DNA from 3 places in the Streptomyces sp. NPDC028308 genome. Region 1 is predicted to be linked to each of the others. Evidence: riboswitches for the same ligand, from Rfam matches in the RefSeq annotation. Region 1 holds a riboswitch; each other region holds the start of a gene.

Region 1 (10,151 bases):
GTCTGACCCCGCGGACACCCCGCATGCGGCGAAGCCGCGTCGAACCCGGACCGGGCCGACGCGGCTTCGCCGTTTTCCATGCCCGGACGGAAGCCCCCGCCTCCGTCCGGGTCTTTTCCGTGCACCGCCCCCGACCATTTTCCGCTCCCGGCCCGAACACGGCGTCCGGAGCATGCGGAAAAAGCGCCCCCGTGAATTACCGGCGCACGGAAAAGAAGGCAGCGGAAATACTCCCCCGCCACATATCCCTCTTTGTATACGGCGCTTCTGTTAATGCCGCAGGCCCGACGTGTTTACGGGATGTTGCGAAGTCCTCACACGGTCCGCGAGGTCGCCCCGGCCAGGCGAGCGGAAGCGGTGCGCGGAGCCGGCGCGCTCGGTGTGCAGCGCGGTGATGGCGCGCGCCCGCTCACTGTCCCCGCGTGCGACGGCGTCCACGATGCCGCCGTGCTCGGCCCAGGACTCCGCGGGACTGGCAGGGGCGTCCACCGCGTACATCCAGGCGATCTTGTGCCGCAGCTGGGCGAGCGTCGACGTGAGCGCGGGGCTTCCGGACGCCTGCGCGAGCGTCTCGTGGAACCAGACCCCCAGGGACCGCAGATCCTCGCTGTGGCCCCTCCTGGCCCGCTCCTGCCCCAGCCTGACCAGTCCGCGCAGCACCTTGAGGTGGGCCTCGGTGCGGCGCTGCGCGGCCCGCGCGGCGCCCAGCGGCTCCAGCAGCATCCGCATCTCCAGGAGGTCGGCCGCCTCCTGCTCGGTGGGCTCGGCCACGCACGCGCCCGCGTGCCGCCGGGTGACGACGAAGCCCTCGGCCTCCAGGGTGCGCAGCGCCTCGCGCACCGGGACGCGCGAGACGCCGTAGCGGCGGGCGAGCAGTTCCTCGGTGAGCCGGCCGCCGCGCTCGTAGACACCCGCGACGATGTCGTCACGGATCGCCGTGCATACCGAGTGCGCCGGAATGCGCATGAGCGGACCTCCGCCTTAATCATCGCGAAACGCCGTCGATTGACGCCCATTCAGTGACTCTATTGCAGCGGGACGGAATTTCCGACGGCGGACCGGAATCCATGGCTATTTTTTGGACAGAGGGCCGTTCGAAACGACGAAGGCCCCGGCTCACGGAGCCGGGGCCTTCGGAAGTCGTACGGGTGTCAGAGGCTGACGCCGTGCGAGCGCAGATACGAGACGGGGTCGAGGTCCGAGCCGTACTCGGCCGTCGTACGGGCCTCGAAGTGGAGGTGGGGTCCGGTGGTGTTGCCGGTGGACCCGGAGAGGGCTATCTGCTGTCCCGGGGTGACCGTCTGCCCCTCGGTGACGCTGATGGACGACAGGTGGCCGTACATGGTGTACGTGCCGTCGTGCATCTTGATGACGACCTGGTTGCCGTAGGCACCGCCCCAGCCGGTCGTGACGACGGTGCCCGCGCCGACGGCGTGGACGACGGTGCCCGACGCGGCGTGGAAGTCGACGCCGGTGTGGCTGCCGGAGGACCAGAGGCTGCCACCGGTCTTGTAGCCGGTGGAGACGTAGGAGCCTGCGATCGGCGCGACGAAGGTGTTGAGGAGCTTGCGCTCGGCGGCGCGGGCGGCGCGCGCCTTGGCCGCGCGCTCCTCCTTCACCTCGGCCAGAGCGCGCTGCCGCGCGGCCTCCTCGGCCTTCTTCAGCGCCGCGGCCTCTTCGGCGGCGTGCTGCTGGGCGGCGGCCTGCGCGTCGATCTGCTCGGCGACCGTGTCGCCGATCGTGATGGCCTGGGTGAGCCCGGTCTGCTGGACGGCGGTGTCCGCGGCGAACGCCGGGGCGGCCAGGGTTCCGATGACACCGGTGGTGGTGAGAGCCGCCACGCCCGCCGCACTCTTGGTGGTCCGCGTGATCCGGCTCGGACGACGATGCTTCCCGGTGGCACGGGTGAACGCCATGAAGGGGCTGGTCCTTTCCTTCCCTCTCGCCTACCGGGTTAGCTGACGGGTTCGGAGCAGGAAGGTCTCCTACGGGCCTCCTCCGCGAGGAAGGACGCCCGATTCACCCCAGGGACTGCGATGGGTCCCCGGCTCCCCTGGCTCGCGCCGTACGGGGACTCGGCGATGACTGTCCGGTGCCGCGGACGCGGCGCACTGCCTGACGAACAGCCGGATTGACGCTAAGGGGGGCGTCTTTCGATCGACAAACGGATCGCGGTTTTTGTAGTGCATGCCACAGGGCAGAAGGGCAACCACCTAGCAATACGGACATATTGAGGACGAAGTCGGGTAAGCGCGCGCGAAACCCCGGATGGACCACGGGTAAACGCGAGAACCCCGGCGACCTCTCGGTCACCGGGGTCCTTGTCCGCACGGTCCTACTCGGCTCGTACGACGCTGACTTCACCGATCCCGAGCGCCCTCACGGGCTCCGCGATCTGCGCGGCGTCGCCCACCAGGACGGTCACCAGCCGGTCCACCGGGAAGGCGTTCACGACCGCGGCGGTGGCCTCCACCGTGCCCGTGGCGGCGAGCTGCTGATAGAGGGTCGCCTGGTAGTCGTCCGGGAGGTGTTGCTCGACCTGGTCCGCGAGCGTGCTCGCGACCGCCGCCGCCGTCTCGAACTTGAGCGGGGCGACCCCCACGAGGTTCTGCACGGCCACATCGCGCTCCGCGTCCGTCAGGCCCTCCGCGGCGAGCGTGCGCAGGACCTTCCAGAGGTCGTCCAGGGCGGGACCCGTGTTGGGCGTGTCGATGGAGCCGCTGATGGCGAGCATCGCGGCACCCGAGCCGTCCGGGGCCGAGCGCAGCACCTGGCCGAACGCCCGCACTCCGTAGGTGTAGCCCTTCTCCTCGCGCAGGACGCGGTCCAGGCGCGAGGTGAGCGTGCCGCCGAGGCAGTAGGTGCCGAGCACCTGGGCGGGCCACACGCGGTCGTGACGGTCGGCTCCGACGCGGCCGATGAGCAGCTGCGTCTGCACGGCACCGGGGCGGTCGACGATGATCACGCGGCCCCGGTCGTCCGCGGTCACCGGCGGCACCGGGCGCGGCTCGGCCGACGAGCCGGTCCACGCACCGAGGGTGTCCGCGAGCAGCGCGTCCAGGTCGATCCCGGTGAGGTCGCCGACGATGACGGCGGTGCCGGTGGCGGGGCGGACGTGCTTCTCGTAGAAGGCGCGTACGGCCGCCGCGTCGATCTTCTCGACCGTCGCCTCGCTGCCCTGGCGCGGACGCGACATGCGCGAGGTGGCCGGGAACAGCTCCTTGGAGAGCTCCTTGGCGGCACGGCGGGCCGGGTTGGCGGCCTCGTGAGGGATCTCGTCCAGCCGGTTGCGCACCAGCCGCTCGATCTCGCTGTCCGCGAACGCCGGTGCCCGCAGCGCGTCGGAGAGCAGCCCGAGCGCCTTCTCCAGCCGGGAGACCGGGACTTCGAGGGACAGGCGGACGCCCGGGTGGTCGGCGTGCGAGTCGAGGGTGGCGCCGCAGCGCTCCAGCTCGGCGGCGAACTCCTCGGCGGAGTGCTTGTCGGTGCCCTCGGAGAACGCGCGCGCCATGATCGTGGCGACACCGTCGAGGCCCGCGGGCTCGGCCTCCAGGGGCGCGTCGACGAACACCTCGACGGCGACGACCTGCTGGCCGGGGCGGTGGCAGCGCAACAGCGTCAGGCCGTTGTCGAGCGTGCCGCGCTCGGGCGCCGGGAACGCCCACGGCTTGGCCTCGCCGGCCTGGGGCTGCGGGTGGAACTCCATGGTCGCGAGCTCGGTCACTTGGCCGACTCCTCGTCCTCGTCGGTGGCTTCGGCGGCCTGCGCCTCTTCGGCGGCGACGGGCTCGTAGACGAGCACCGCGCGGTTGTCGGGGCGCAGCCGGGCCTTGGCGACCTCCTGCACCTCCTGGGGGGTGACGGCGAGCACCCGCTGCACGGCGGTCAGGGCCAGCTGCGGGTCGCCGAACAGGACGGCGTAGCGGCACAGTTCGTCGGCGCGGCCGGCGACCGTGCTGAGCCGGTCCAGCCACTCGCGCTCCAACTGGGCCTGGGCGCGCTCCATCTCCTCGGCCGTGGGGCCCTCCTCGGCGAACCGGGCGAGCTCCTCGTCCACGGCCGCCTCGATGACCGGCACCTCGACGTCGCCGGACGTCTTCACGTCGAGCCAGCCCAGGGAGGGTGCCCCGGCGAGCCGCAGCAGGCCGAACCCGGCGGCGACGGCGGTACGGTCCCGGCGTACGAGCCGGTTGTAGAGGCGGGACGACTCGCCGCCGCCGAGGACGGTCAGCGCCACGTCGGCCGCGTCACACGCGCGTGTGCCGTCCTCCGGGAGGCGGTAGGCGGCCATCAGCGCGCGGGCCGGGACCTCCTCCTCGACTACCTCGCGCAGCTGCTCGCCGATGATGTCCGGCAGGGAGCCGTCGCGCGGTGCGGGCTTGCCGTCGTGCCCGGCGATGGAACCGAAGTACTTCTCGATCCAGACGAGCGTCTGCTCCGGGTCGATGTCCCCGACGACCGACAGCACCGCGTTGTTGGGCGCGTAGTAGGTGCGGAAGAACGCGCGGGCGTCCTCCAGGGTGGCCGCGTCCAGGTCCGCCATCGACCCGATCGGGGTGTGGTGGTAGGGGTGGCCCTCCGGGTACGCGAGGGCGGTCAGCTTCTCGAACGCGGTGCCGTAGGGCACGTTGTCGTAGCGCTGCCTGCGCTCGTTCTTGACGACGTCCCGCTGGTTCTCCATGGACTCCTCGTCCAGCGCGGCGAGGAGCGAGCCCATGCGGTCGGCCTCCAGCCAGAGGGCGAGCTCCAGCTGGTGGGCGGGCATGGTCTCGAAGTAGTTGGTGCGCTCGAAGCTCGTCGTGCCGTTCAGCGAGCCGCCCGCGCCCTGGACGAGCTCGAAGTGCCCGTTGCCCTTCACCTGGCCGGAGCCCTGGAACATCAGGTGCTCGAAGAGGTGGGCGAGGCCGGTACGGCCCTTGACCTCGTGGCGCGAGCCGACGTCGTACCAGAGGCACACCGCCGCGACCGGGGTCAGGTGGTCCTCGGAGAGCACCACGCGCAGGCCGTTGGCCAGGCGGTGCTCGGTCGCTGTCAGGCCGCCGGAGCCTGCCTCAGCTGTGGCCGTGTGACCCATGGGCATGTACGTCCCTTCGATCGCGGAAAACTGCAGAATTCCTGCCGGTCCTGCCACTGTATGCAAGCGCGCAGACGCCTGGCGAAGTTCCCGCACCTCGTACGCCCACAGCGAGACTTCCGTGACCCGCAGGCGGACCGGTGTGCGAGCCGAAGCCGCCGGTCGCCGCGGCGGACCCGGGCCGGGACGGACGGAGCGGTCCGGGACGGGACGGGAAGGTCCCGGCCGGTCGAGGGCGAGGGTCCGGAGACGCGAACGGGCGGGCCGGCGAGGGCAGGCCGGGAGGGCCGCGACGGAGGCCGGCCGGGGATCACGGTGGGGGCCGGTGCCCTGCGGCAAGCGGGCTCCGCGTGCCCGGCGGGGGCGGGTCCCCGGCCCCGCCCGGGGCCCTTAATGACGGGTCGTGGTCGGCGTTGTCAGTGCGGCGGTCCACAATGGTGCGCGTCAGATCCCGTTCATGTTGGTGAAGGAGCCGCAGCAGCGATGGCCCGCCGCAGCACGAAGACCCCGCCGCCCGACGACTTCGAGGAGCGGATCCTCGACATCGACGTCGTCGACGAGATGCAGGGCTCCTTCCTCGAGTACGCGTACTCGGTCATCTACTCGCGCGCCCTGCCGGACGCACGTGACGGACTCAAGCCCGTACACCGCCGCATCGTCTACCAGATGAACGAGATGGGCCTGCGCCCCGACCGCGGCTACGTGAAGTGCGCCCGCGTCGTCGGCGAGGTCATGGGTAAGCTCCACCCCCACGGCGACGCGTCGATCTACGACGCCCTCGTGCGGCTGGCGCAGCCCTTCTCCATGCGGCTCCCCCTGGTCGACGGCCACGGCAACTTCGGCTCCCTGGGCAACGACGACCCGCCCGCCGCCATGCGGTACACCGAGTGCCGGATGGCCGACGCCACGTCCCTGATGACGGAGTCGATCGACGAGAACACCGTCGACTTCGCCCCGAACTACGACGGGCAGGAGCAGGAGCCCGGCGTCCTCCCGGCGGCGTACCCGAACCTCCTGGTCAACGGCGCCTCCGGCATCGCCGTCGGCATGGCGACCAACATGCCGCCGCACAACCTCGGCGAGGTCATCGCGGCCGCCCGCCACCTGATCCGCCACCCGGGCGCCGACCTGGACACCCTGATGAAGTACGTCCCCGGCCCCGACCTGCCGACCGGCGGGCGGATCGTCGGTCTCTCCGGGATCAGGGACGCGTACGAGACGGGCCGCGGCACCTTCAAGATCCGCGCCACGGTCGCCGTGGAGAACGTGACACCCCGCCGCAAGGGCCTCGTCGTCACCGAACTCCCCTTCACCGTGGGCCCCGAGAAGGTCATCGCCAAGATCAAGGACCTGGTCGGCGCGAAGAAGCTGCAGGGCATCGCCGACGTCAAGGACCTCACCGACCGCTCGCACGGCCTGCGCCTGGTCATCGAGATCAAGAACGGCTTCGTGCCCGAGGCCGTCCTCGAACAGCTCTACAAGCTGACGCCGATGGAGGAGTCCTTCGGCATCAACAACGTGGCTCTGGTGGACGGCCAGCCCCTCACCCTGGGCCTCAAGGAACTGCTCGAGGTCTACCTGGACCACCGCTTCGACGTCGTCCGCCGGCGCAGCGAGTTCCGGCGCACCAAGAAGCGCGACCGCCTGCACCTCGTCGACGGGCTCCTGATCGCCCTGATCGACATCGACGAGGTCATCCGGCTGATCCGCTCCAGCGACAACTCCGCCCAGGCCAAGGAGCGTCTGATCGGGCGCTTCTCGCTCAGCGACATCCAGACGCAGTACATCCTGGACACGCCGCTGCGCCGGCTCACCCGGTTCGACCGCATCGAGCTGGAGACCGAGCGCGACCGGCTGAACGGCGAGATCGACGAACTGACCGGCATCCTGGAGTCGGACGCGGAGCTGCGCAAGCTGGTCTCCGGTGAACTGGCCTCCGTGGCCAAGAAGTTCGGCACCGACCGGCGTACGGTGCTGCTGGCGTCCGCCGGTTCCCCGGCGGCCACCGTCCCCCTCCAGGTCGCGGACGACCCGTGCCGGGTCCTGCTGTCCTCCACGGGCCTGCTCGCCCGCACGGCGAACGGCGACCCCTTCTCCGAGGACACGGACGGCAAGCGCACCAAGCACGACGTGATCGTCTCCTCGGTGCCGGCGACGGCCCGGGGCGAGATCGGCGCGGTCACCTCCTCCGGCCGCCTGCTCCGCCTGAACGTCATCGACCTCCCGCAGCTGCCGGACTCGGCGACGGCGCCCAACCTCTCCGGGGGCGCACCGATCTCGGAGTTCCTGCCCTCCCTGGAGGCGGACGAGACGGTGGTCTGCCTGATGACGCTGGACGAGTCGTCACCGGGCCTCGCGATCGGCACGGCGCAGGGTGTCGTCAAGCGCGTCGTCCCGGACTACCCGTCGAACAAGGGCGAGCTGGAGGTCATCACGCTCAAGGACGGCGACCGCATCGTCGGAGCCGTCGAGCTGAGCACCGGCGACGAGGACCTGGTCTTCATCACCGACGACGCCCAGTTGCTGCGCTATCAGGCGGCGCAGGTCCGCCCGCAGGGCCGCCCCGCGGGCGGTATGACCGGCATCAAGCTCACCGAGGGCGCCAAGGTGATCTCGTTCACGGCGGTCGACCCCGCCGCGGACGCGGTGGTCTTCACGGTCGCGGGCTCGCGCGGCACCCTGGACGACTCGGTCCAGACGACCGCCAAGCTCACCCCCTTCGACCAGTACCCGCGCAAGGGCCGCGCCACGGGCGGCGTGCGCTGCCAGCGGTTCCTGAAGGGCGAGGACTGCCTGTCGCTGGCCTGGGCCGGTCCCGCCCCGGCACGGGCGGCGCAGAAGAACGGCACGCCCGCCGAGCTGCCCGAGATGGACCCGCGCCGCGACGGCTCGGGCGTGTCCCTGGCGAGGACGGTGGCGGTGGTGGCCGGACCGGTGTGACCCCCGGTCACTCCCGCGGGCCCTGCTCCTGTACGTAGCGGAGGACGCCCCACATGCTGTGCTCATCGGCGTGCGGGGCGTCCTCCTTGCATGTCTCCAGTTCCTTGCCGAGGGCACGGGCGTCGATGCCGGCCCCGATGAGCACGAGCTGGGTCAGCCGCTCCCCGGTCCCCGTCCAGGGCTCCGGGTAGAAGCGCAGGAAACGTCCGACGGCGTGTACGGCGTACCGGTTGCGCGGGTCGGCCGGACCGAAGTCGACGTACCCCTTGATGCGGTAGAGCCCCTCGGGCCTGCTGTCGAGGAAGTCCATGAGGCGGCGGGGCGCGAGCGGCACGTCGGAGGTGAAGGACAACGACTCGTAGCCGGAGTGCAGATGCCCGCCGCGGCCGCCCCGGTCTCCCCCGTGGTCTCCATGTCCGTCTCCGTCTCGGTGGACATGGAGGTCGTCGAAGGACAGCTGCCCGATGCGCTCCTCGGACGGCCTGCAGTCGAAGAGGAACTCGGGGTCGACGCGGCCGAAGGTCGCCGGTACGACGGCGGCACGGCCGGCGAGGTCACGGACGGCCCGCAGCACGCGCTCGCCGTCGGCGTGCGGCTCGTCCGGGCCGTCGCCCTGCCCCTGCCGCCCCGCCACGGCCCGGTCGAGCTTGTTGACGACGACGAGGTCGGCCAGGGCGAGGTGCCGTTCGATCTCGGGGTGCCTTTCGCGCGTGGCGTCGAACTCGGCGGCGTCCACGACCTCGACGAGCCCGCCGTAGACGACACGCGGGTTCTCACTCGCCAGCACCATCCGCACGAGTTCCTGCGGCTCGGCCAGCCCGCTCGCCTCGATGACGATGACGTCGATCCCGGCCGAGGGCCTGGCGAGCCGCTCCAGGTAGTCGTCGAGCTCGCCGGCGTCGACGGCGCAGCACAGGCATCCGTTCCCGAGGGCGACGGTGGAGTCGCCGAGCACTCCGGCGACGGCCATGGCGTCGATGTCGATCGCCCCGAAGTCGTTGACGATCGCGCCGATACGGCTGCCTCCGCTGTGGTGCAGCAGATGGTTGAGCAAGGTGGTCTTGCCGGAGCCCAGGAAGCCCGCGAGGACGACGACCGGGATCTGCGGACTCGACTGACTCTGCTGGCTCGACATGCGCCCTCTCTGTGCCTGAGCGTGCACCGGCTCGTGGACCGGCTCCCGTGCGCGGAATGAATGCCGAACCAGGATACGAGCGGGAGGAAACGCCGCGAAGTGAACGATTGTTAGCAGCGCTCGCGGGGCACACGTTGGGCATGGCGCCGGGAAACGCAACCCGCACTTCCCTCCGTGCGCCTCCTCTCCGCCTCCCTGCCGATCAGAGCCGCTCGGCAAAACTGGGAGACGGCAAGCGCCGCCCATCGCTCGCCGGTCCGCTCCCTGTCGCCCCACACCCGACGACCGGCGGACGGTCGCCTGATTCGGGGGTTGACATGGCCACACGGAAAGTAGCGGTACCGGGGCTGGGCTCCGTGGCCGCGGCGGGGGTAGGCCTGGTGACGGGCGCTCTCGCGACCCTGACCGCACAGCGCCGAGCTCGCGACTCCCTGCGTCTGCGTGTCGAGCGTCTGGAGCGGAGCGGGAACGCACAACACCGTGCCAACCTCGCCCACCAGCAGCGCCTGCACTGGGAGCTGCTGAGCAAGGCGATGGACGACCCCGAGCTGGCCGAGGTACTGAACACCTACGAGGAGACCGTCCCCGCCAACAGGCAGCGGCAGTTCCTCTTCGCCAATGCCCTCTACACCAACGCCCTCTGCTACTACCGGATCGGCAACATCAGCCGCGAAGAGTTCTTCGGCTTCGTAAGGGGCATCCTGCAGAACCCCGTCTTCCGCGAGTACTGGTACGCCACCAGGCCCCACCGCGCGACATTGATCGAGACGTCCGAAGAAGCCGAACTCGGACGCATGGTCGAAGATCTGCTCCGCCAATTGGAGGAGACGGACATCGACGAGTGGTGGGTTGTGGGTGAACCCCCGAGCGAGTAGCGCTCGGGGACCGCGGTGAGCCCCCAACGTGCCGGACGCCCCGCACCTTCGTGGATCACACCGTCGGCCGAGTAACGAATCGATAAATGCACACGTTTCCCCAGATGCCAACAGGGTTGACTGCTCCG
Region 2 (10,151 bases), on a different contig from region 1:
GCCCGTGCCGGCCGCCCTCACGGCGGTCTGCGCGTGCGGCCGGTGCGCGGAGGTGAGACATCGGCGTCCTCGTACTGGTGCGTCGGGGGCACGGGACCCCCGCGGGTCTGCGACTCGGGCATGCGCCATCGCGGAGTCGGCCGACGGAGCCGAGGAGATCGACCCCGCGTCGCCCGACGGCCACTCACAGTAGTCGGCAACACATCATGTGCGACGGGCAGTTGACAAACTCCCGCGGAGACCGTCCCGCTCTGGTATGAGGCTTCGTACGACAGACCGACAAGCGCCTCGGACATCCGCTCACCTTCGGAAACGAATCGATCGGAGCTGGTCAGAAGCGGTCAGTGGCAAACGGCGAGGGCCGAGGAGCGGTGCGCTCCTCGGCCCTCGCCGTACGGTTCCTCGCCCCGGTCGGTCACCCGGCGGGGACGGTCTCCGGCTCTCCCGTGCCCTCCGCGGACCTGGCCTCGGGGTCACTCGCCGTGGCCTCCGGGGCCGCGGCGGCCGTCTTCGCCGGGGCGTCCCAGCCGCCCTCGGGCTCCCGGGCAACACCACGCCACCAGGGCTCGGACGGGACGGTCTCGGCCGTGGGCTCGAACGGCTCCCCCGGGTGCGGCAGGGCGATACGGGCGCCCGCCGCGCGGGCGGCCTCGATCGTGCCCTCGCCGGGCTCCACCCACGGGTGCGTCGCGAGGTTGAACGTCGCCCAGTGGATCGGCATCATCACGCCGGCGGGCCGGCCGCCCTGGAGGTCCAGGTGCGTCCGCATGCCCTCCTCGGGCGTCATGTGGATGTCCGGCCAGAACTCGCTGTACGCGCCGACCTGGATCATCGTCAGGTCGAACGGGCCGTGCTCGGCGCCGATGTCCTTGAAGCCCTCGAAGTAGCCCGTGTCACCGCTGTGGTAGATCCGGTGCTCGTCGCCCGCGACGGCCCAGGAGGCCCAGAGCGTGTGCTGCGCGTTGCGCAGGCCGCGGCCGCAGAAGTGGCGCGCCGGGGTGGCGGTCAGGGTGAGGCCGCCGACCTTCGTCGACTCGTTCCAGTCCAGCTCGCGCAGGCGGTCGGCGGAGACGCCCCAGCGCTCCAGGTGCGCGCCGACCCCGAGCGGCACCGCGAAGACCGTGTCCGTGCCGGCCAGGGCCTTGATGCTCGGCATGTCCAGGTGGTCGTAGTGGTCGTGCGAGATGACGACGACGTCGACCGGGCCGAGGGCGGCCAGCGGCAGGGGCACGGGGTGCAGCCGCTTGGGTCCGGCGAAGGCGAACGGGGAGCAGCGGTCGCCCCACACCGGGTCGAAGAGCACCCGGTGCCCGTCGATCTCGGCCAGCACGCTGGAGTGTCCCATCCAGGTGATCCGCAGTCCGCTCGCAGGGGGCGCCGCGAGGTCAGCGAGGGTCGTGGGGTGCACCGGCACCGTGCCGACCGGGGACCGGTGGGGCCGCTCGTCCCGGCGGAAGAAGACCTTCGCGAGCTCGATCATGGAACCGTCGGGGCGGATCCGGGCACTCTCCGGGTTCTTGAAGACACCGTCGGCGAAATTGGGCGACCTGCGGATGCGCTCCAGGCGCTCGCCGCTCGGATCCGCGCCGAAGGCGGCGGGCCGCAACGAGCGGAGCCCGGAGCTCAGGGGACGGGAACCGGTCACGGCAACCTCCTGGTGGAGTCGGTCTGACATTCCATTATGGTCCGCCCCTCCGACAACGCCGGGTCATTCGGGTGACGGCACGGTGTCCCGGACCCCACCGGCCGGTTGCCCGCCCCGCGTCCGCAACTGATCCGCCGTTCAGTAAGCGGGGTCGCCCGGCTATCATCCCTGCGGATCCCGACCGCGGGTTCACCAAGGGCCCCGCCGCCCACGACCCCTCCGGCCCACCCACCCCAGGAGCCCCCATGACCGCCCCCGGCGACGCCCCGCTCATCACGCTGACCTGGACCGACCACGTCACCGGACGGCAGGGGCACCTGGTCGTCGACCGGCTGGTGCGCGGGGTCTCCAGCGGCGGGCTGCGCATGCGCGAGGGCTGCACGGTCGAGGAGGTCGTCGGTCTCGCCCGCGGCATGACGATGAAGGAGGCCCTGCACTACGACCCCCAGGGCCGCTACATCCCGCTGGGCGGCGCCAAGGGCGGCATCGACTGCGACCCCCGGGACCCGGAGGCGTACGGCGTGCTCGTGCGGTACCTGCGGGCGGTGCGCCCCTATGTCGAGAGCGTCTGGGCGACCGGGGAGGACCTCGGTCTCACGCAGGACGTCGTGGACCGGGCGATGGCCGAGGCGGGGCTCGTCTCCTCGATCCAGGCCGTGTACCCGCTGCTCGACGACGAGGCGGCGGCCCGGCGGCGGCTGGCGGACGCGTTCGCGGTCGAGGTGGACGGCATCGGGCTCGACGAGCTGGCCGGCGGCTGCGGGGTCGCCGAGTCCGTGCTCGCGGCCCTGGACCGGGCGGGCGTGCCGTACGCGGGGACCCGCGTCGCCGTGCAGGGTCTCGGCACCATGGGCGGGGCGACGGCGCGTTTCCTGGCCCGCGCCGGGCTCACCGTGGTGGCGGTCGCCGACGTCAAGGGCACGATCGCCGATCCGCGCGGACTCGACGTCGACGCGCTGCTGGCCGCGCGGGACGCTTACGGCACCGTCGACCGCGGCGCGCTGCGTCCCACGGACCGTGAACTGGACGCCGACGCGTGGCTGTCCACCGACGCGGAGGTGCTGGTGCCGGCCGCCATCTCGTATGCGATCGACACGGACAACCAGGCGGGTGTCAGGGCCCGTTGGATCGTGGAGGCCGCCAACATGCCGGTGCTGCCCGAGGCGGAGGAACTGCTCGCAGCGCGCGGGGTCACCGTCCTGCCGGACGTGGTGGTGAACTCCGGCACCAACGCATGGTGGTGGTGGACGCTGTTCGGCGACATCGGCCCCGACCCGGACGAGGCGTTCACGCACATCCGGCGCTCGATGCGCACCCTGATCGACCGGACGCTGGCCCGCGCCGAGGCCGACGGCAGCACCCCCAGGGAGGCCGCGCACGCCATCGTCGCCGACCGGCTGCCGGTGATCGCCGAACGGTACGGCCGCTACCGGTGAGGTCCCGGCACCCCTCGGCGCGGGACCGGCCCCGAGCCCCCGTCGGGCCGTCCCGCGCGACGGATTAGGGTTGCCGCGTGGCGAGAGTGCGGTTGAGTGTGGGCCGGCGGCGCGAGGAGATGCTGCGGGCCGCCATCGGGCAGATCGAGGCGCGGGGTGTCGCGGCGGTACGGATCGCCGACGTGGCCGCGGCGCTGGGAGTGAGCAACGCGCTGGTCCTCTACCACTTCTCGACCAAGGAGAAGCTGGTCGCGGAGGCGTTCACGTTCGCCGCCGAGGACGACCTGGCCCGGCTGCGCAAGCTGCTGGGCCGGCGCACGTCGGCGCTGCGCCGGCTGCGGGCCGCCGTGCGCTGGTACGCGCCGACCGGACAGGCCAAGGGCTGGCGGCTGTGGATCGAGGGCTGGGCGGTGGCCCTGCGCGAGCCGGGGCTGCGCGAGGTCACCCAGGGCCTCGACCGGCAGTGGAAGGCGGCGATCGCCGAGGTCATCGCGGAGGGCGTCGCCGCGGGCGAGTTCACGTGTCCGGACCCCAAGGACGCGGCCCTGCGGCTGACGGCCCTGCTGGACGGTCTCGCCGTGCAGATGACCGCGTACCCCGGCTCGGTGTCCCGCGCGCGCACCCAGGCGTGGGTGGACGAGGCGCTCGCCCGTGAACTGGGCCTGGAGCGCGAGGCCCTGACCGCACCGCCCGGCACCTTGACCGCACCGCCCGGCACCTGACACACCGGGGCCGGACACGGGCGCTCACGAACTCCCTTTACGGCGAGTCCAGTTGCCCGTCGGTCCGCCCACTCCCCCGCGGAAGCCGGCCCTCCCCGGCACCGACGGGACGGCGGGCCGCAACGATTCCGTGCAGCAGAGCCGTTGAGCCCGCCCGCGCACCCGCCCGGCGCTCCGCCCGGCCCCTCGTACCGCTCAGACGGCCGGTGCGATCCGCGTCTTGATGTCGTCGGGCGACAGGCTGCCCTTGGCCGCCACGTGGTCCCCGGAGGACTCGCCGCGCAGCCGCCGTCCGATCCACGGCACGAGGTACTCGCGCGCCCACTGGATGTTGTCGCGGCGCACCTCGAAGGTGCCACGCGGCGGGAGCGGGGGCCAGGCCTGGTCCGGGTCCGCCGGGACCTCCAGGCCGAGGACCTGCCCGGCCCGCAGGGCGACGCGAGTGTGCCCCTCGGGAGAGAGGTGGAGCCGGTCGCCGTCCCAGGCGCGCCGGTCCTGCACGGTCTTGAGGGACCACAGGTCGAGCACCGGGCAGCCGTAGCGGTCGGCGATGGCCCGTACGTGTCCGTTGTACGTGGCGATCTTGCCGCGCAGGTGCTTGAGCACGGGTACGCCGCGGGTGTCGAAGCCGGTGGTCACCATGACGGTGCCGACGACCGAGGTGAGGTCGGCGACGGCCCGCTCGAAGCGCTCTGCAACCTCGTCGGGGTCGGTGCCGGGCCGGATGATGTCGTTGCCGCCCGCGCAGAAGGAGACGAGGTCGGGTTCCAGCGCCTTGGCCTGCGGGAGCTGGTCCGCCACGATCTGGTCGAGCAGTTTGCCGCGTACGGCGAGGTTGGTGTAGCCGAAGTCGCCCTCGGGCCGTCGGTCCGCGAGCAGGACCGCGAACCGGTCGGCCCAGCCGACGAAGGCCCCGTCCGGACCGGGATCGCCGACGCCCTCGGTGAAGCTGTCCCCCACCGCCACGTACGACCCGATCACTGATCTGTTGTCACTCTTCGAATCGTCTGCCACATCGGCCCATGATTCACCTTTTGATGTGAGCTACGCGACCGTAGGAAGGGGTTGACGTGCGGTGAGATAAGCCACTCGTCAAGTGTTGGTCAATCCCGGAATAAGGCGGTGTTCAAGGGCGGTTGACGAGCCTCAACGCCTGCGTCCACCCACGCGGTACGCGTGCGGCGGTCACCGCCGCAAAGGAGTGTCGCCCCCCCCCGGCACGGCGGAGGCCGGACCCCGGTGATCGGGGTCCGGCCTCCGGTGTGCGGGTGCGGGCGTCAGCCGACGGAGACGCCGTGCGCGCGCAGGTACGCGAGCGGGTCCACGTCCGAGCCGTAGTCCGGCGTGGTGCGGATCTCGAAGTGCAGGTGCGGTCCGGTGACGTTGCCGGTCGCGCCGGACAGGCCGATCTGCTGACCGCCGGTCACGGTCTGCCCGGCCGAGACCGAGAGCGAGGACAGGTGGGCGTACTGGGAGTACTGGCCGTCGGTGTGCCGGATGACGACCTGGTTGCCGTACGCGCCGCCCCAGCCGGCCGAGACGACGGTGCCCGGTCCGACGGCCTTGAGGGTGGTGCCGGTCGGGGCCACGAAGTCGACGCCGGTGTGGTAACCGCTGGACCACATGCTGCCCGCGGTCTTGTAGGACGTGCCGACGGTCGCGCCCTCGACCGGCAGGGTGTAGCCGGAGCTGCTGGTGGCGGCGGCCGGGGCGGCCTGCGTCTTGGCCGTCTGGGTGGTCTTGCCGGACGGCTTGGCGGCGGTGGAGGGCTTGGCGGGGGCGGACGCGGCCTTGCCGCCGAGCGTCAGCTTCAGGCCCGGGTGGATCAGCGCGGGGTCGCCGCCGATGGCCTTGCGGTTGTCCTGGTAGAGCTTCTTCCAGCCGCCGCTGACGTCCTGGTCGTCGGCGATCTTCGCGAGGGAGTCGCCCGCCTTGACCGCGTAGGTCTTGGTCACGGCCTTCTGGGCGGCGACGGGGGCGGCGGCGACGGTCTTCGCCGTGGCGGAGGAGGCGGCGGCCGCCGGAGTGGCGGCGTGGGCGCCGGCGGCTCCCATCAGGGGCAGCGCGAGTGCGGCGCCACCGGTGCCGGCGACGGCTATCGAGCGGGTGATGCGCAGGGACTTGGGACGGCGGTGCTTACCCTTCGCGGGCATGGTGCATTCCTCTCCGGCGCCTGCGAGGTGAGCTGTCGGGTGCGGGCTGGAGATGCCCGGCCGCGTTGCGCGCGGCTTGACCCCTAGCCCGTTCCGGAGACCGGAACAGGCGTCGTACCTGTGGGTCCCCCGCTCCTGCCGTGGACGGGTGAGTGTGCGGGATCCGGGCGGCGGCAGGATTGGGCGTCCGTCCGGAGTGAGGCAGAACGTAAGCGACATGAGAGGGCCTGGACAAGCTTGTGGGGTTTCTGTGCACACCCATTTCTTGATCGATGTCCCTATTGCCGGTGACTGTCCGTCGACGAGCGATCTTCCCGGGGCCGCAATCCCCTGGCGCACCCGAGGATTTGACGGACGGCGGCCGCGACGCACCGTCACCGGTATGACCCTGCTCACGCACCAGGACGCCAGCGAGCCCTAAATCATTGCCAGTTGGACCTTAAGCACCAAACAGGACAGAACGGCCACTTGCGACGGGATGGAACAACCGTCACAAGTGGCCGCTCCGTCCCCTCCGTGACGGGGTTCGCGGCGTCCGGGTCAGTCGAGGGCCCTGAACCCGCGCAGGCGCAGGGAGTTGCCGACGACGAAGACCGAGGAGAAGGCCATGGCGGCTCCGGCGATCATCGGGTTGAGCAGGCCCGCCGCGGCGAGCGGCAGGGCGGCCACGTTGTAGGCGAAGGCCCAGAACAGGTTCGACCTGATGGTGCCCAGCGTTCTGCGGGACAGCCGGATCGCGTCGGCGGCGACGCGCAGGTCGCCGCGTACGAGGGTCAGGTCGCCGGCCTCGATGGCCGCGTCGGTTCCGGTGCCCATGGCCAGGCCCAGGTCGGCCCGGGCCAGCGCGGCGGCGTCGTTGACACCGTCGCCGACCATCGCGACGCTGCGCCCTTCGGCCTGGAGCCTCTCCACGACGGCGACCTTGTCCTCCGGCATGACCTCGGCGATCACCTCGTCGATGCCGACCTCGGCCGCGACGGACTCGGCGACGGCCCGGTTGTCGCCGGTGAGCAGGACCGGTGTGAGGCCGAGGGCCCGCAGTCGTCGTACGGCCTCGGCGCTGGTGTCCTTGACGGCGTCGGCGACTTCGAGGACCGCCCGCGCCTCGCCGTCCCAGGCGACCGCGACGGCGGTGCGACCGGCCGCCTCGGCGACGGCCCGAGCGCGCTCCAGTTGCGCCGGCAGGCTCATGGACCACTCCCGGAGGAGCCTTTCGCGGCCGACGAGGACCGCGTGACCGTCCACGACGCCCTGCACTCCCAGCCCGGCGACGTTGGCGAAGTCCTCGGGGACCGGCAGGGTGACGCCCCGCTCGGTCGCCCCGGTGACGACGGCCCGGGCGACGGGGTGTTCGGAGGCGTGCTCCAGGGCGCCCGCCAGCCGCAGCACCTCGGCCTCGCTCGTCGCGGGGGTGGTGTGGACGGCGAGGAGGGTCATCCTGCCGGTGGTGACGGTGCCGGTCTTGTCCAGGAGGATCGTGTCGACCCTGCGCGTGCTCTCCAGGACCTCGGGGCCCTTGATCAGGATGCCGAGCTGCGCGCCCCGGCCCGTGCCCACCATGAGCGCGGTCGGGGTCGCCAGGCCCAGCGCGCAGGGGCAGGCGATGATCAGCACCGCCACCGCGGCGGTGAACGCGGCGGTCAGCCCGGCGCCGTTGCCCAGCCAGAAGCCGAGGGTGCCGAGCGCGAGGGCGATGACGACGGGCACGAACACGGCGGAGATCCGGTCGGCCAGCCGCTGGGCCGCCGCCTTGCCGTTCTGCGCGTCCTCCACCAGTCGTGCCATACGGGCGAGTTGGGTGTCCGCGCCGACCCGTGTGGCCTCGACGACGAGCCGGCCGCCGGCGTTCAGCGTGGCGCCCGTGACGGTGTCCCCGGGGCCGACCTCGACCGGCACGGACTCGCCGGTCAGCATGGAGGCGTCGACGGCCGAGGTGCCCTCGACGACGGTTCCGTCGGTGGCGATCTTCTCGCCGGGCCGGACCAGGAAGCGGTCCCCTGCTCGCAGCTCGCCCACCGGGACCAGCCGCTCACGGCCCTGCCGCAGCACGGTGACCTCCTTGGCCCCGAGCTCCAGCAGCGCCTTCAGCGCGGCACCGGCCCGGCGCTTGGAGCGGGCCTCGAAGTACCGTCCGGCCAGGATGAAGGCGGTGACACCGGCGGCGGCCTCCAGGTAGATGTTCCCGGCGCCGTCGGAGCGGCCGACGGTGAACTCGAAGGGGTGCGTCATGCCCGGGGTGCCGGCGGAGCCGAGGAACAGCGCCCACAGGGACCACAGGAAGGCGGCCGAGGTGCCCACCGAGATGAGCGTGTCCATCGTGGCCGCGCCGTGGCGGGCGTTGGTGATCGCGGCCCGGTGGAACGGCCAGGCCGCGTAGGTGACCACGGGAGCGGCGAGGGTGAGGCTGAGCCACTGCCAGTACTCGAACTGGAGGGCGGGGATCATCGCCATCGCGACGACCGGGACCGCCAGGACCACGGCGGTGACCAGCCGTTGCCGCAGGGGGCGCAGCTCGTCGGCCTCGCCCGGGGCGGCGCCGTCCCGCCCCGGCCCGGTGTGCGGTGGAGCCGGTTCGGCGGCGGTGTAGCCCGTGGCCTCCACGGTGGCGATCAGGTCCGCCACCGACACGTCCTGGCCGCGGTAGCTGACCTTCGCCTTCTCCGTGGCGTAGTTGACGGTGGCCTCGACCCCGTCCATGCGGTTGAGCTTCTTCTCGATCCTGGCGGCGCACGAGGCGCAGGTCATGCCGCCGATGGCGAGTTCGACCTCGGCGGTGTCGGGGACCGTGGTAGTCATCACTGCTCCTCGGACTGGTGCGGAAACGGGCTCGGGACGAGCACGGGGAAGCGGGGTGCCGGGCCCGGCGTGCGTCGGGCCCGGCGGCGGACGGCGGGGCTCAGGCCGCCCGGCCGGTGAGCGCGTAGCCCGCCTCGTCCACCACGGCGGCGAGCACCGCGTCGTCGGGCTCGGCCTCGGTGGTCACCCGGACCTGTCCGGCGTCGATGTCGACGTCCACCGAGAGCACGCCGTCGAGGGCGCCGATCTCCTTGGTGAGCGTGGCCTTGCAGTGCCCGCAGGTCATGCCGGACACGTCGTAGACGGTCGTGCGGGCGTCGGTGAGCGCGACGTCGGCGGTGGCGGCAGCGGTGGTGGAGCAGGTGCCGTCGGGGGTGCAGCAGGACATGGGATCTCCTCGTCAGTGGGACGGCCGCCTGGCTAGATACCCCCTGGGGGTACCGTCGGCCGACCTCAGGTATACCCCTCCCCGGTATTGTTGGCAAGCGTCGACCGCCCCTCTTGAAAATACCCCTAGGGGGTATACGCTGCCGGTGAGAGCACCGCTCAGGACACGCTTCAAGGGGAGAACCGCATGAACACCGCAGTGAAGATCACCGCGTTCGGCGCCGCACTCGCGGCCTCCTTCGCCGCCGCGTACGGCGTCGGCGACGCCGTGGGTCCCGTGACCGCGGGCCCCGAGCCGGCCTCGCACTCCGGTCACGACGGGGGCGCCTCACCCGGCCCGGCGGGCAGCGGCGGCGACGCGGTCGCCTCAGGGCTCCAGGTCTCCGAGGGCGGCTACACCCTCGACCTCGCGACACCGGCCGTGCGCGCCGGGAAGGAGAGCCGGCTGAGTTTCGTCATCCGCGACCGGACCGGCCGTCGCGTCACCGCCTACCAGCGCGAACACGACAAGGAACTGCACCTGATCCTCGCCTCGCGCGATCTGGTCACCTACCGGCACCTGCACCCCGTCCGGGCCGCCGACGGCACCTGGTCCACGCCGGTCGACCTGCCCGCCGCCGGCAGCTACCGGGTCTTCGCCGACTTCACCCCGGCCGCCGAGGGGGCCGCGAACCTCACCCTCGGCGCCGACCTCGCGGTCTCCGGCACGTACAAGCCGGCGGAGCCGCCCAAGCCGTCCCGCACCGCGTCCGTGGACGGCTACACGGTGACGCTCAACGGCGAGCTGCGCCCGGGCACGCCGGGACGACTGAGGCTGAGCGTCAGCAAGGACGGCCGCCCCGTCACCGACCTCCAGCCCTACCTCGGCGCGTACGGCCACCTCGTCGCCCTGCGTTCCGGGGACCTCGCCTACCTGCACGTCCACCCGCACGGCGAGCCCGGCGACGGCACGACGAAGCCCGGGCCGGACGTCACCTTCACCGCCACCGCCCCGAGCGCCGGCACCTACCGC
Region 3 (10,151 bases), on a different contig from region 1:
GTTCCTGGAGCGGGCGCTGGCCGACCGGAGCCGCAACGTGCGCGCCACCGCGGCGGAGTTGCTGTCCGCGCTGCCCGCCTCCGCGCTCGCCTCCCGGATGGCGGACCGTGCCGGTTCGTGCGTCGCGGTGGACCGCACGCGGAGCGTGCCGGCGATCGTGGTCGAGGCACCGCACCAGTGCGACGCGGGCATGGAGCGCGACGGGGTGGTGCCCAAGCCTCCGGCGGGACGGGGCGAACGGTCATGGTGGCTCGGCCAGTTGGTGGAGTCGGCCCCGCTGCGGACGTGGTCCCGGCGGCTCGGGGGACGTACGCCGGAGGAGATCGTGGCCCTGCCGGTGGCGGACGACTGGCGACCGGAGCTGCATGCCGCCTGGTGCCGGGCGGCGGTGCGGCAGCGAGACCCCGACTGGTCCCGGGCACTGCTCGGTGCGCCGTCGGCTCCGGAGGCGGGCGGACCGGGCGCCGTGTCGCTGGCGGAGCGGGCGAAGCTGCTCGCGACGCTGGGTGCCGCCGAGCGGGCGGACTGGGTGGCCCGGTTCATCGCCACCCACGGACTGTCCGAGGCGTTCCAGCTGCTCGGTGTGTGCGCGGTGCCGTGGAGCGGGCCACTCGGCCGGGCCGTCGTGGACGCCCTGAACATCGCGCGGGACGCGGGGAGCTACCCGTGGAGCTTCAGCGGGGTGATGGGCCTTGCCGAGCGGTGCCTGGATCCGGCGGAGGCCGGACGCCTGGAGGGCCTCACCGCCGTCCCGGACGAACCGGAGGACGCCTCCCCCGGAGCCGGCGGCTACTGGGCCGAGGCGTTCCAGCGCCTGACGACCACCCTGCGCCTGCGGGCCACGATGTCCGCGGAGCTCACGGCCCCCGCCGGACCGACCTCGTGACCGGCACGCCGCCCACGCCCGGACCCGTACGCCTACGAAAGTGCCTTTCCGCACCCCCGCCGCAGTCCGAGCCGCGCACCACGGAGGTCCTACGGCATCAAGAAGGCACCGCCCCAGGACGTCACGACCCGTAGCGCCCCGGCGAAGGAACACCCCGCCGACCGGCAGAGGGCGCCGTCAGGCACAGCCCCGCAGGGCCGCCCCGCCAGAGCTCGGCCGCCGGAGAGCCCGCACCGCGCAGCCCACCGGAGCCGCCATTGCTGGACTCTGCCGGACTTCACGGACCGGCTCAGCCCTCCGGCCCGGCCGGCCGGGGCCCGTCAGACCTGGCCCCCGCCGGTGACCGTTACGCGCCCGCCGGCTGGCGTACGTTCGCGCGCACCCAGTCCACGATCGACGCCGTCGTCGCGCCCGGCGTGAAGATCTCGGCCACGCCCTTCTCCTTGAGGGGCGCGATGTCCGCCTCGGGGATGATGCCACCGCCGAAGACCTTGATGTCCTCGGCCTCGCGCTCCTTGAGGAGGGCGATCACGGCCGCGAAGAGCGTGTTGTGGGCCCCGGAAAGGATGGAGAGGCCGATCGCGTCGGCGTCCTCCTGGATCGCGGTGTCCACGATCTGCTCGGGGGTCTGGTGCAGGCCCGTGTAGATGACCTCCATACCGGCGTCGCGCAGCGCCCGCGCGATCACCTTGGCCCCGCGATCGTGGCCGTCGAGCCCCGGCTTGGCCACCACCACGCGGATCGGACCGGCTGCCACACCCATCACTGCCTCCATGAACCGACTACACAACCTGTTACCGGACAACCTGCGCGGAAAAACCGCACCGCACAACCCGTACCAGTAGATACGGGCGGATATCGCACACACCGCCGCTCACCACACGGGATGCACCCTGCGGCCCGGCCCCCGCGCCGCGCGGACCGGGGAAGTGAACGAACGTTATCGCCAGCATCCCGCACCCGGCAGTTTCACGGTGGAGAGCGAGGGGGAAATCACACGGTGGGACACGTTCGCCGCGCACGTCTCCGATTCCCTGCGGCACACGCGCCGCACGGGCCTCGCGGACCTGCGGTACTCACCGCAGCGGGGCGTACGCAAAGGAGAGCCGCTTCAGTACGGCCGCACCACCGCGCTCCGAGCCGGGCGCCGTGGCGGCGGGGACCTCAGCCACCACCTTCACTCATCGCACCGCGGCTTTCCATGAGGGCACACGGGGGACAGAGGCGTCCTCCGGCGTGCCGACAGGAGGTCGGCCATGAAGGTCACCCGGGCAGTGCGGCCCTTTCTTCCCCTCTGCCAGCGCCTGTTCCCCGGCAGCCTGGCCGGACTCTCGACGGCCCTCCTGAAGGCGACCGCCCTGGAGATCACGATCCTCGCGGGGCATCTGCTGCTCTATCCGTCCGGGATCGCCCAGGAGCGCCGGGCCGCCCCACCCCTTCCGTCACCGGACGCCACCGCGCTGCCGACCGACGCCCGGCCCCCGGTCGTGCTGCTGCACGGCTTCATCGACAACCGGTCGGTCTTCGTACTGCTGCGCCGCAGCCTCGCGCAGCACGGCAGGCAGCGCGTGGAGTCGCTCAACTACTCCCCGCTCACCTGTGACATCCGCACCGCGGCGGAGCTGCTCGGGCGGCACATCGAGGAGATCTGCGAGCGCACGGGCCACGCACGGGTGGACGTCGTGGGGCACAGCCTCGGCGGGCTCATCGCCCGCTACTACGCGCAGCGGCTCGGCGGGGACAGCCGCATCCGTACGCTCGTCACGCTGGGCACCCCGCACACGGGTACGCGGGTCGTCCCGCTGATGAACGCCCACCCGATCGTGCGTCAGATGCGCCCCGACTCGCCGGTGATCGACGAGTTGCGCATGCCGGCGCCGGGTTGCCGGACGCGCTTCGTGAGTTTCTGGAGCGATCTCGACCAGCTGATGGACCCGCTGGAGAGCGCCCGCGTCGACCACCCGGACCTGCTCGCACAGAACGTGCAGGTGAGCGGCATCGGCCATCTCGCCCTGCCCGTCCATCCCGCGGTCGCGACCGGGATACGCCAGGCGCTCGACGCCGAAGAGACGGAAGGGACCGAGGGGATCGGAGCGCCTGAAGCCGCCCGAAGTGGCGGTCTGACCGTGGCTTAATATCGAACATTCATCGAACGCCAGGCCAAGGTCGTGCCCGCCGTCCCCCGAAACACGGCCGAATGCCCGTTTCCAGCCAGCACGAAACCTGCCGAAGATTGTCGCGCCCGCGTACCGCCGGGTACAGTCGCCGCACTGCTCTGCCAGCCCCTGTTGTCGAGGCGAAAGAGAAGTTGGTGAACGACCGTCACCCGTCGGGGACCGTTAACCCCCCGGCTTCGGCTCCCGATGCCGCTGAGGCGCACTACGCGCCGTACGGCCTGCAAGGAGCCCCGTACGGCGACTTCACCACGCACGACGGGTACCCCGCCACCGGATTTCAATCAGGCGGCGGCAGTTACGAGGCCGCGAGTTTCGCGACCGACCCCCTCTTCGGTGACATGCCGGGTGCCGACGCGAGCGCGTCCACCGGTTCTTACGACGCCACGCAGTGGTCCGGCGACCCCTCCATGAGCACGGGAAGCCACCACATGCCCGGGGCCGGCGACCACGGGACGACTTACGACCCGTACGCCGGGCAGCACCAGGCCGCGTACGACACCGGCGGTTACGAGACGAACGCCTGGGGCACCGACTACCAGCAACTCGCCGGTATCCCGCCGCAGTCGCAGGGCCACGACGGCACCGGACAGTGGGACGCGACCGCCTGGAACCAGGCCGAGCACGTCAACCCGCTGGACCAGGGCGACCAGACGCAGCAGTGGGGCACGCAGGTGCTCGACACGGGTGCGTACGACGCCACGCAGTGGAACTCCGACGGCGGCCAGGACACGTACGAGGCGTACGACCAGGCCGCTTCGCCGTCCGAGACGTACGAACAGCCGGCGGCCCAGCCCTTCGACCAGCTGCCGACGGCCACGTTCGAGCAGGTTTCCTTCGACCAACCCGAGCACGGACAGGCCGAGTTCGACACGGCCGACGACGAGGACGGCCCGGCTACGGGGTCGTTGCTGCTCGACGGTGTCGAGGAACTCGTCGCCGCGCCGGCCGCGGTCGTCCCGGGTGCGCGATCGGCTTCGCGCACCGGAAGCCGATCCCGGCGCCGAGCCCCGGCCAAACGTTCCGCCCTGCTGACGGTGGCCGTTCCCTCGGCGTGCGTGATGGGGGTCGCGGGCATCGCCGCCGCCTCCGTCGTGAGCGTGAGCGCGGACGACAACGGCACGGAGACGACGGCCGCGGCGCCGGAGAAGGCATCCGTGAAGCCGTCCGCCGCCAACAACAAGCTGGACACCCAGCTCGCCAACCTCTCCGCGGACGCCGACGACTTCGCCGACCGCGCCAGCCGGACGCAGGAACGCATCGACCTGAAGGCCGAGCAGGAGGCGGAGAAGAAGAAGGCGGCGGAGGAGGCGGCCCGCAAGGAGCGGCTGCGCCCCAAGTTCGCCCTGCCGGTCGCGCAGAAGGGCCTCAGCGCCTATTACGGGCAGTCCGGCATCAACTGGATGTCCGTGCACACCGGCATCGACTTCCCCGTCTCCTACGGGACGACGGTGATGGCCGCGACCGACGGCACCGTGCGCACGCAGTGGAACAGCGCCTACGGCAACATGGCGATCGTGACCGCCAAGGACGGTACGGAGACGTGGTACTGCCACCTCTCGACGTACAAGGTCGCCTCGGGGACCACCGTGAAGGCCGGCGACCCGATCGCGTTCTCCGGGAACTCCGGCAACTCGACCGGCCCGCACCTGCACTTCGAGGTCCGTCCGGCGGGCGGCTCGGCGATCGACCCGCTGCCGTGGCTCCGCAGCCACGGCATCGACCCGACCTGATCGCCCACTCCGCCCGGGACGGCAACTCGTCTCTGAATCGCGGTCGTTGTCCGGCCCGCCCGTCAACCGCGGGCGAGCCGTGTCCCGTTCAGCCTCGCGTCAGAGCTTCTCGACCGGCGCGTACCGCAGCAGCAGCCGCTTCGGCTTCGGTTCGCCGAAGTCGACCGTCGCCTCCGCGTTGGCGCCCGTGCCCTTCACGCCGACGACCGTGCCGAGGCCGAACTGGTCGTGCGTGACCCGGTCACCGACGGCCAGCGAGACCACCGGCTTCTCGGCGACACCGCGGCGCGTCGCGAAGCCGGACGCGCCCGAGGCCGCGGACCGCGAGCGCGACGAGGAGAGCGACGCCGCCACCCCCGAGACCGGCCCCGAGGACACCGGTCCCATGGAACCCGTGCGCTTCCACTCCAGATGCGCGTCCGGGATCTCCTCCAGGAAGCGCGACGGCGGGTTGTACGACGGCTGGCCCCAGGCGCTGCGCATGGAGGACCGCGTCAGATACAGCCGCTCCCGCGCGCGGGTGATGCCGACGTACGCCAGGCGCCGCTCCTCCTCCAGCTCCTTGGTCTGGCCGAGTGCGCGCATGTGCGGGAAGACGCCGTCCTCCATGCCCGTGAGGAAGACGACCGGGAATTCGAGGCCCTTGGCGGTGTGCAGGGTCATCAGGGTGATGACGCCGTTGCCGTCCTCCTCGTCGGGGATCTGGTCGGAGTCGGCGACGAGCGCGACCCGCTCCAGGAACTCGGAGAGGCTGCCCGCGGCCTCGCCCTCACCGGCCTCCTGCTCGAACTCCAGGGCGACGGCGGCGAGTTCCTGGAGGTTCTCGATGCGGGTCTCGTCCTGCGGGTCGGTCGAGGCCTGCAACTCGGCCAGGTAGCCGGTGCGTTCGAGGACGGCCTCCAGGACGGTGGCCGGACCGGCGCCGGACTCGACGACCGTCCGCAGGTCCTCCATCAGCGTGTTGAACCGCTTGACGGCGTTCGTCGAGCGGGCCGCCATGCCGTACGCCTCGTCGACGCGGCGCAGCGCCTGCGGGAAGCTGATCTTCTCCCGCTGGGCGAGGGCGTCGATCATGGCTTCCGCCCGGTCGCCGATGCCGCGCTTGGGCACGTTCATGATGCGGCGCAGCGGGACGGAGTCCTCCGGGTTCGACAGCACGCGCAGATACGCGAGGACGTCCCGGACCTCCTTGCGCTCATAGAACCGGACGCCGCCGACGACCTTGTACGGCAGGCCGACGCGGATGAAGACCTCTTCGAAGACACGGGACTGGGCGTTCGTACGGTAGAAGACGGCGACGTCTCCCGCCTTGGCGTCGCCCGCGTCGGTGAGGCGGTCTATCTCGTCGGCGACGAACTGTGCCTCGTCGTGCTCCGTGTCGGCGACGTAGCCGGTGATGCGTGCGCCGGCGCCGGCGTTGGTCCACAGGTTCTTCGGGCGGCGGCTCTCGTTGCGCTCGATGACGGCGTTGGCGGCGCTCAGGATCGTCTGCGTGGAGCGGTAGTTCTGCTCCAGGAGGATCGTCGTCGCGTCCGGGTAGTCCTCCTCGAACTGGAGGATGTTGCGGATCGTCGCGCCGCGGAAGGCGTAGATCGACTGGTCGGCGTCACCGACGACGCACAGCTCGGCGGGCCCGAGGTCGCCCTCGGCGGGCGGCACGTCCACGGGGTGCTCGGCGGTGCCGACGAGCTCGCGGACGAGGGCGTACTGGGCGTGGTTCGTGTCCTGGTACTCGTCGACCAGCACGTGCCGGAAGCGGCGGTGGTAGTGCTCGGCGACGTCGGGGAAGGCGCGGAGCAGATTGACCGTCGTCATGATCAGGTCGTCGAAGTCGAGGGCGTTGGCCTCGCGCAGCCGCGACTGGTACATGGCGTAGGCCTGGGCGAGGGTCTTCTCGAAGCCGTCGGCGGCCTGGGCGGCGAAGTCCTCCTCGTCGATCAGCTCGTTCTTCAGGTTGCTGATCTTGGCACTGAAGGACTTCGGCGGGAAGCGCTTCGGGTCGAGGTCCAGGTCGCGGCAGACCAGGGCCATGAGGCGCTTGGAATCGGCGGCGTCGTAGATCGAGAACGAGGAGGTGAAGCCGAGCCTCTTCGACTCGCGGCGCAGGATGCGGACGCAGGCGCTGTGGAAGGTCATCACCCACATCGCGTTGGCCCGCGGGCCGACGAGCTGCTCGACGCGCTCCTTCATCTCGCCCGCGGCCTTGTTCGTGAAGGTGATCGCGAGGATCTGGCCGGGGTGCACATGGCGCTCGCCCAGCAGGTACGCGATGCGGTGCGTGAGCACGCGGGTCTTGCCCGATCCGGCGCCTGCCACGATGAGCAGCGGGGAACCGGCGTGCACCACGGCCGCCCGCTGGTTCTCGTTCAGCCCGTCCAGCAGCGCCGCCGGGTCCACCGCGGGGCGCGCGGCGCCGTCGCGGTAGTACGCGTCCCTGCTCGGGGGCGCGTCGAAGCGGCCGCCGAACAGGTCGTCCGGGAGGTGCTCCGGCGTCCCGTCCTCGGGCGGCGGCGGGGGCTCTTCCTCGTGGGCCCCGGAGGGCTTGAGGTCCGCCAGGAAGCTGTCGTCAAAGAGGCTGCTCATCGCCTTCCGAGTCTAGGCCGCCCCACTGACACCCCGCGGCCACCTCGGGAACTCCGCCGCATTCCGGGACCGGCCCGCCGGTCACCGCCGCCCCGCTCCCCTCGTAGGCGCATCGCCCCCGCACCACTCGCCAGGCCCGCCGTCTTCCCGTACCCGGGCCGCCGCTTCGCCCCGTCGGGCAGCGTGCCGCTCCGTCCGGTGCCGCCCCCGCCGCCCGGCCGCTCTCGCCGTCCGGAACCACCCCGTCACCTGGGGTGACGGCCGGACGAGACGCACACCACGTCCGCCGAGGAAGGCGCACATGTCAGGACAATCAGCCGGAAAACGATCCGCGACGGCGGCGCGACCCGGTCCCCGCGAAAAAGGTCACGAAAACGTATCGGGCATATCGAACATCAACCTTCACAGAAGCCACACGCGTTGGCTAGCGTGCCGGTCAGGCCGCCCGACCCAACCGGCGAACGACGCCGGGCCGCGCGGCCTCCGCCGAGTCCGGCGCGCCCACGCGGCAACCGGAGCCGGGGACCCACCGACCTTGGGGTGAATCGGTCCGACCGCCTTGTCGGGCGCGGACCGTAGGGCAACCCTTCCGAACCACCCGCCCGAACCCGACAGCTAACTCGGTAGGCGGATCGTGGAAGGAGTCGCCTCTCTTGGCGTCGCATCGCAAATGGCGTCCTGCGGGAACGCGCGTAGCGGGTGTCCGGGCCCCGGGCCTCGCCACGGCGGCCCTCACGTCCGTGGCCCTGCTCTCGCAGACGGCGAACGCCGCGCCCTCGGCCGAACCCAGGCCGAGTCTCGAGGAAGTCCAGAAGAAGGTGGACGACCTCTACCACCAGGCCGAGACGGCCACCCAGAAGTACAACGCGGCCAAGGAGAAGAGCTCCAAGCAGCGCCAGCGCGTCGACACCCTGCTGGACGACGTGGCCAAGCGCACCGAGAAGCTCAACACGGCGCGCGAGGAGCTGGGTTCGTACGCCGCCGCCCAGTACCGCACCGGGGCCGCAGCCCCCGACACCGCGACCCTCCTGCTGGCGGACGACCCGCAGGACTACTTCGACCAGACCCAGCTCATGGGCCGTCTGACCAGCCGCCAGAAGGTGGCGGTGGACGACTACGTCACCGAGCAGGCGGCGACGGCGAAGAAGCGGGCGGAGGCCTCCGAGAGCCTGGAGAAGCTGACCACCTCGCAGCGGACGCTCAAGTCGACCAAGGCCGAGGTGCAGCGGAAGCTCGCCGACGCCCGCGGACTGCTCTCGAAGCTCACCGCCGAGGAGAAGGCGCGGCTCGCGGCGATCGAGGAGAAGAAGCGCGAGGAGGCCGACCGCAAGGCCGAGGAACTGGCCAGGCAGCAGGCCGCGCAGGAGGAGCGGAGCCGCGAGGAGACCGCCCAGCAGGACCAGGGCGACTCGGACGCCGGCGCGGGCGGCACGGCGGAGGACCCGGCGTACGCCACCACGGCCGACAAGGCCATCGCCTTCGCGCGGGCCCAGGTCGGCAAGCCGTACGTGTGGGGCGCGACCGGCCCGGACTCCTACGACTGCTCCGGTCTCACCCAGGCCGCCTGGAAGGCCGCGGGCGTCTCCCTGCCGCGCACCACCTGGGACCAGGTCGACGCGGGCACCACGGTCCCGCTCTCCGACATCAAGCCCGGTGACCTGGTCTTCTTCTACGACGACATCAGCCACGTCGGCCTGTACATCGGCAACGGCATGATGATCCACGCCCCGAAGCCGGGCGCGTACGTCCGCGAGGAGTCGATCTACTACGACGGCACCTCGTCGATCCACAGCGTGGTGCGCCCCGCGTAGGGGACGCCACCACGCCGGCACCCCCTCGCGTTCGTGTCCGGTACGGCCCCCGGGTCGCACCGGACACGGCCGCCGGGCCTGCCGATGACCATGGGGTCACGCCGGGCGCGGCCGTCGGGCCGGTCGGGCCGGTCGGGCCGGTCGCCCAGGGTTCCCCGGGCGGGCGCCGTCAGGTCCAGAGCACCGCGATGAAGATGTTCGCGACGGTCAGCAGGCCGACCGCGGCGAAGGCGCCCTTGTCGACCTTCTCCTCGTCGCGCTTCACGTAGACGAGCCCGAGGATCACGATCAGCAGGGCCAGCTTCACGCCGAGCTTGACGTTGTCGAGCGAGTTGTCGTCGGCTTGGTTGAGACCGACCAGCACGACTCCGGTGACCAGCATGGTGAGCGCGCCGTGCAGCATCGCGGGGACGAAGCGGGCCGTGCCCTGGCCCATCGCCTTCATCTGGGTGAGGAAGCCGCCGAGGAGCGCGGCGATGCCGATGATGTGCAGGCCGACGAAGAGATGGATGAGTACGTCCATGCGCCGGAGCCTAATCGGGGCCCCGCCGGCCGCCTCCACCAGCCCTCCCTCCGGCTCCGGTAGCCGTCTCCAGCGACCCGCTTCCGGCTCCGGCAGCCGTCCGGCCCCCCGGTCGGTCGCACCCCACGGGACCCACCCGCCGCAGTGTTCACCTCCGTCTCGGCGGTCACGCGACACCTCTCACGACCGCCCAGTGGGCTCATAGCACCAGGGTCTCGGGCCCCGTCGGAAAATCCCCGCTTCGGTCAGCACTCAGCGTCAAGCCGACGCCCACGGACCGGGAGCGCGGTCACATCCGGTCACCCGGCGGACCTCTCCCGCCACTTCCGCACATGGCGTCACCGGCCGCTCACGCTCAGGTTTAGCGTCCTCCCCCAGGTGACCGGCTCTCCACCGCCGCCCGGGCCAGGGGCGGCAACCGGTCGCTTCCGCCGAAAGGTC

Evidence for each region. A riboswitch is a leader RNA that binds a small molecule or an ion and turns the genes downstream of it on or off. The one in region 1 is predicted to bind cyclic di-AMP.
Region 2: it holds a riboswitch for cyclic di-AMP, as region 1 does, so the genes downstream of both, ACZ4VA_RS28495 (M23 family metallopeptidase) here and ACZ4VA_RS08180 (M23 family metallopeptidase) in region 1, are expected to answer to the same signal.
Region 3: it holds a riboswitch for cyclic di-AMP, as region 1 does, so the genes downstream of both, ACZ4VA_RS22565 (C40 family peptidase) here and ACZ4VA_RS08180 (M23 family metallopeptidase) in region 1, are expected to answer to the same signal.

Annotation. Positions count from the first base shown of each region.
Region 1 covers NZ_JBVHTO010000003.1:114,482-124,632, reverse strand. The annotation lists gene ACZ4VA_RS08190 (HPr family phosphocarrier protein) at 1-6, shown strand, start outside; gene ACZ4VA_RS08185 (GntR family transcriptional regulator) at 271-966, opposite strand; gene ACZ4VA_RS08180 (M23 family metallopeptidase) at 1,152-1,916, opposite strand; cyclic di-AMP (ydaO/yuaA leader) riboswitch at 1,929-2,091, opposite strand; gene ACZ4VA_RS08175 (M16 family metallopeptidase) at 2,336-3,724, opposite strand; gene ACZ4VA_RS08170 (M16 family metallopeptidase) at 3,721-5,079, opposite strand; gene ACZ4VA_RS08165 (DNA gyrase/topoisomerase IV subunit A) at 5,557-8,013, shown strand; gene ACZ4VA_RS08160 (CobW family GTP-binding protein) at 8,021-9,148, opposite strand; gene ACZ4VA_RS08155 (DUF6082 family protein) at 9,529-10,023, shown strand.
Region 2 covers NZ_JBVHTO010000012.1:316,308-326,458, reverse strand. The annotation lists gene ACZ4VA_RS28520 (ATP-binding protein) at 1-61, opposite strand, end outside; gene ACZ4VA_RS28515 (MBL fold metallo-hydrolase) at 416-1,645, opposite strand; gene ACZ4VA_RS28510 (glutamate dehydrogenase) at 1,891-3,081, shown strand; gene ACZ4VA_RS28505 (TetR/AcrR family transcriptional regulator) at 3,159-3,803, shown strand; gene ACZ4VA_RS28500 (SGNH/GDSL hydrolase family protein) at 3,999-4,784, opposite strand; gene ACZ4VA_RS28495 (M23 family metallopeptidase) at 5,081-5,956, opposite strand; cyclic di-AMP (ydaO/yuaA leader) riboswitch at 5,959-6,078, opposite strand; gene ACZ4VA_RS28490 (heavy metal translocating P-type ATPase) at 6,497-8,752, opposite strand; gene ACZ4VA_RS28485 (heavy-metal-associated domain-containing protein) at 8,853-9,140, opposite strand; gene ACZ4VA_RS28480 (hypothetical protein) at 9,327-10,151, shown strand, end outside.
Region 3 covers NZ_JBVHTO010000009.1:330,094-340,244, reverse strand. The annotation lists gene ACZ4VA_RS22590 (DUF5691 domain-containing protein) at 1-886, shown strand, start outside; gene ACZ4VA_RS22585 (cobalamin B12-binding domain-containing protein) at 1,233-1,649, opposite strand; gene ACZ4VA_RS22580 (esterase/lipase family protein) at 2,143-3,021, shown strand; gene ACZ4VA_RS22575 (M23 family metallopeptidase) at 3,198-4,793, shown strand; gene pcrA (DNA helicase PcrA) at 4,893-7,376, opposite strand; cyclic di-AMP (ydaO/yuaA leader) riboswitch at 7,865-8,022, shown strand; gene ACZ4VA_RS22565 (C40 family peptidase) at 8,030-9,187, shown strand; gene ACZ4VA_RS22560 (hypothetical protein) at 9,357-9,710, opposite strand.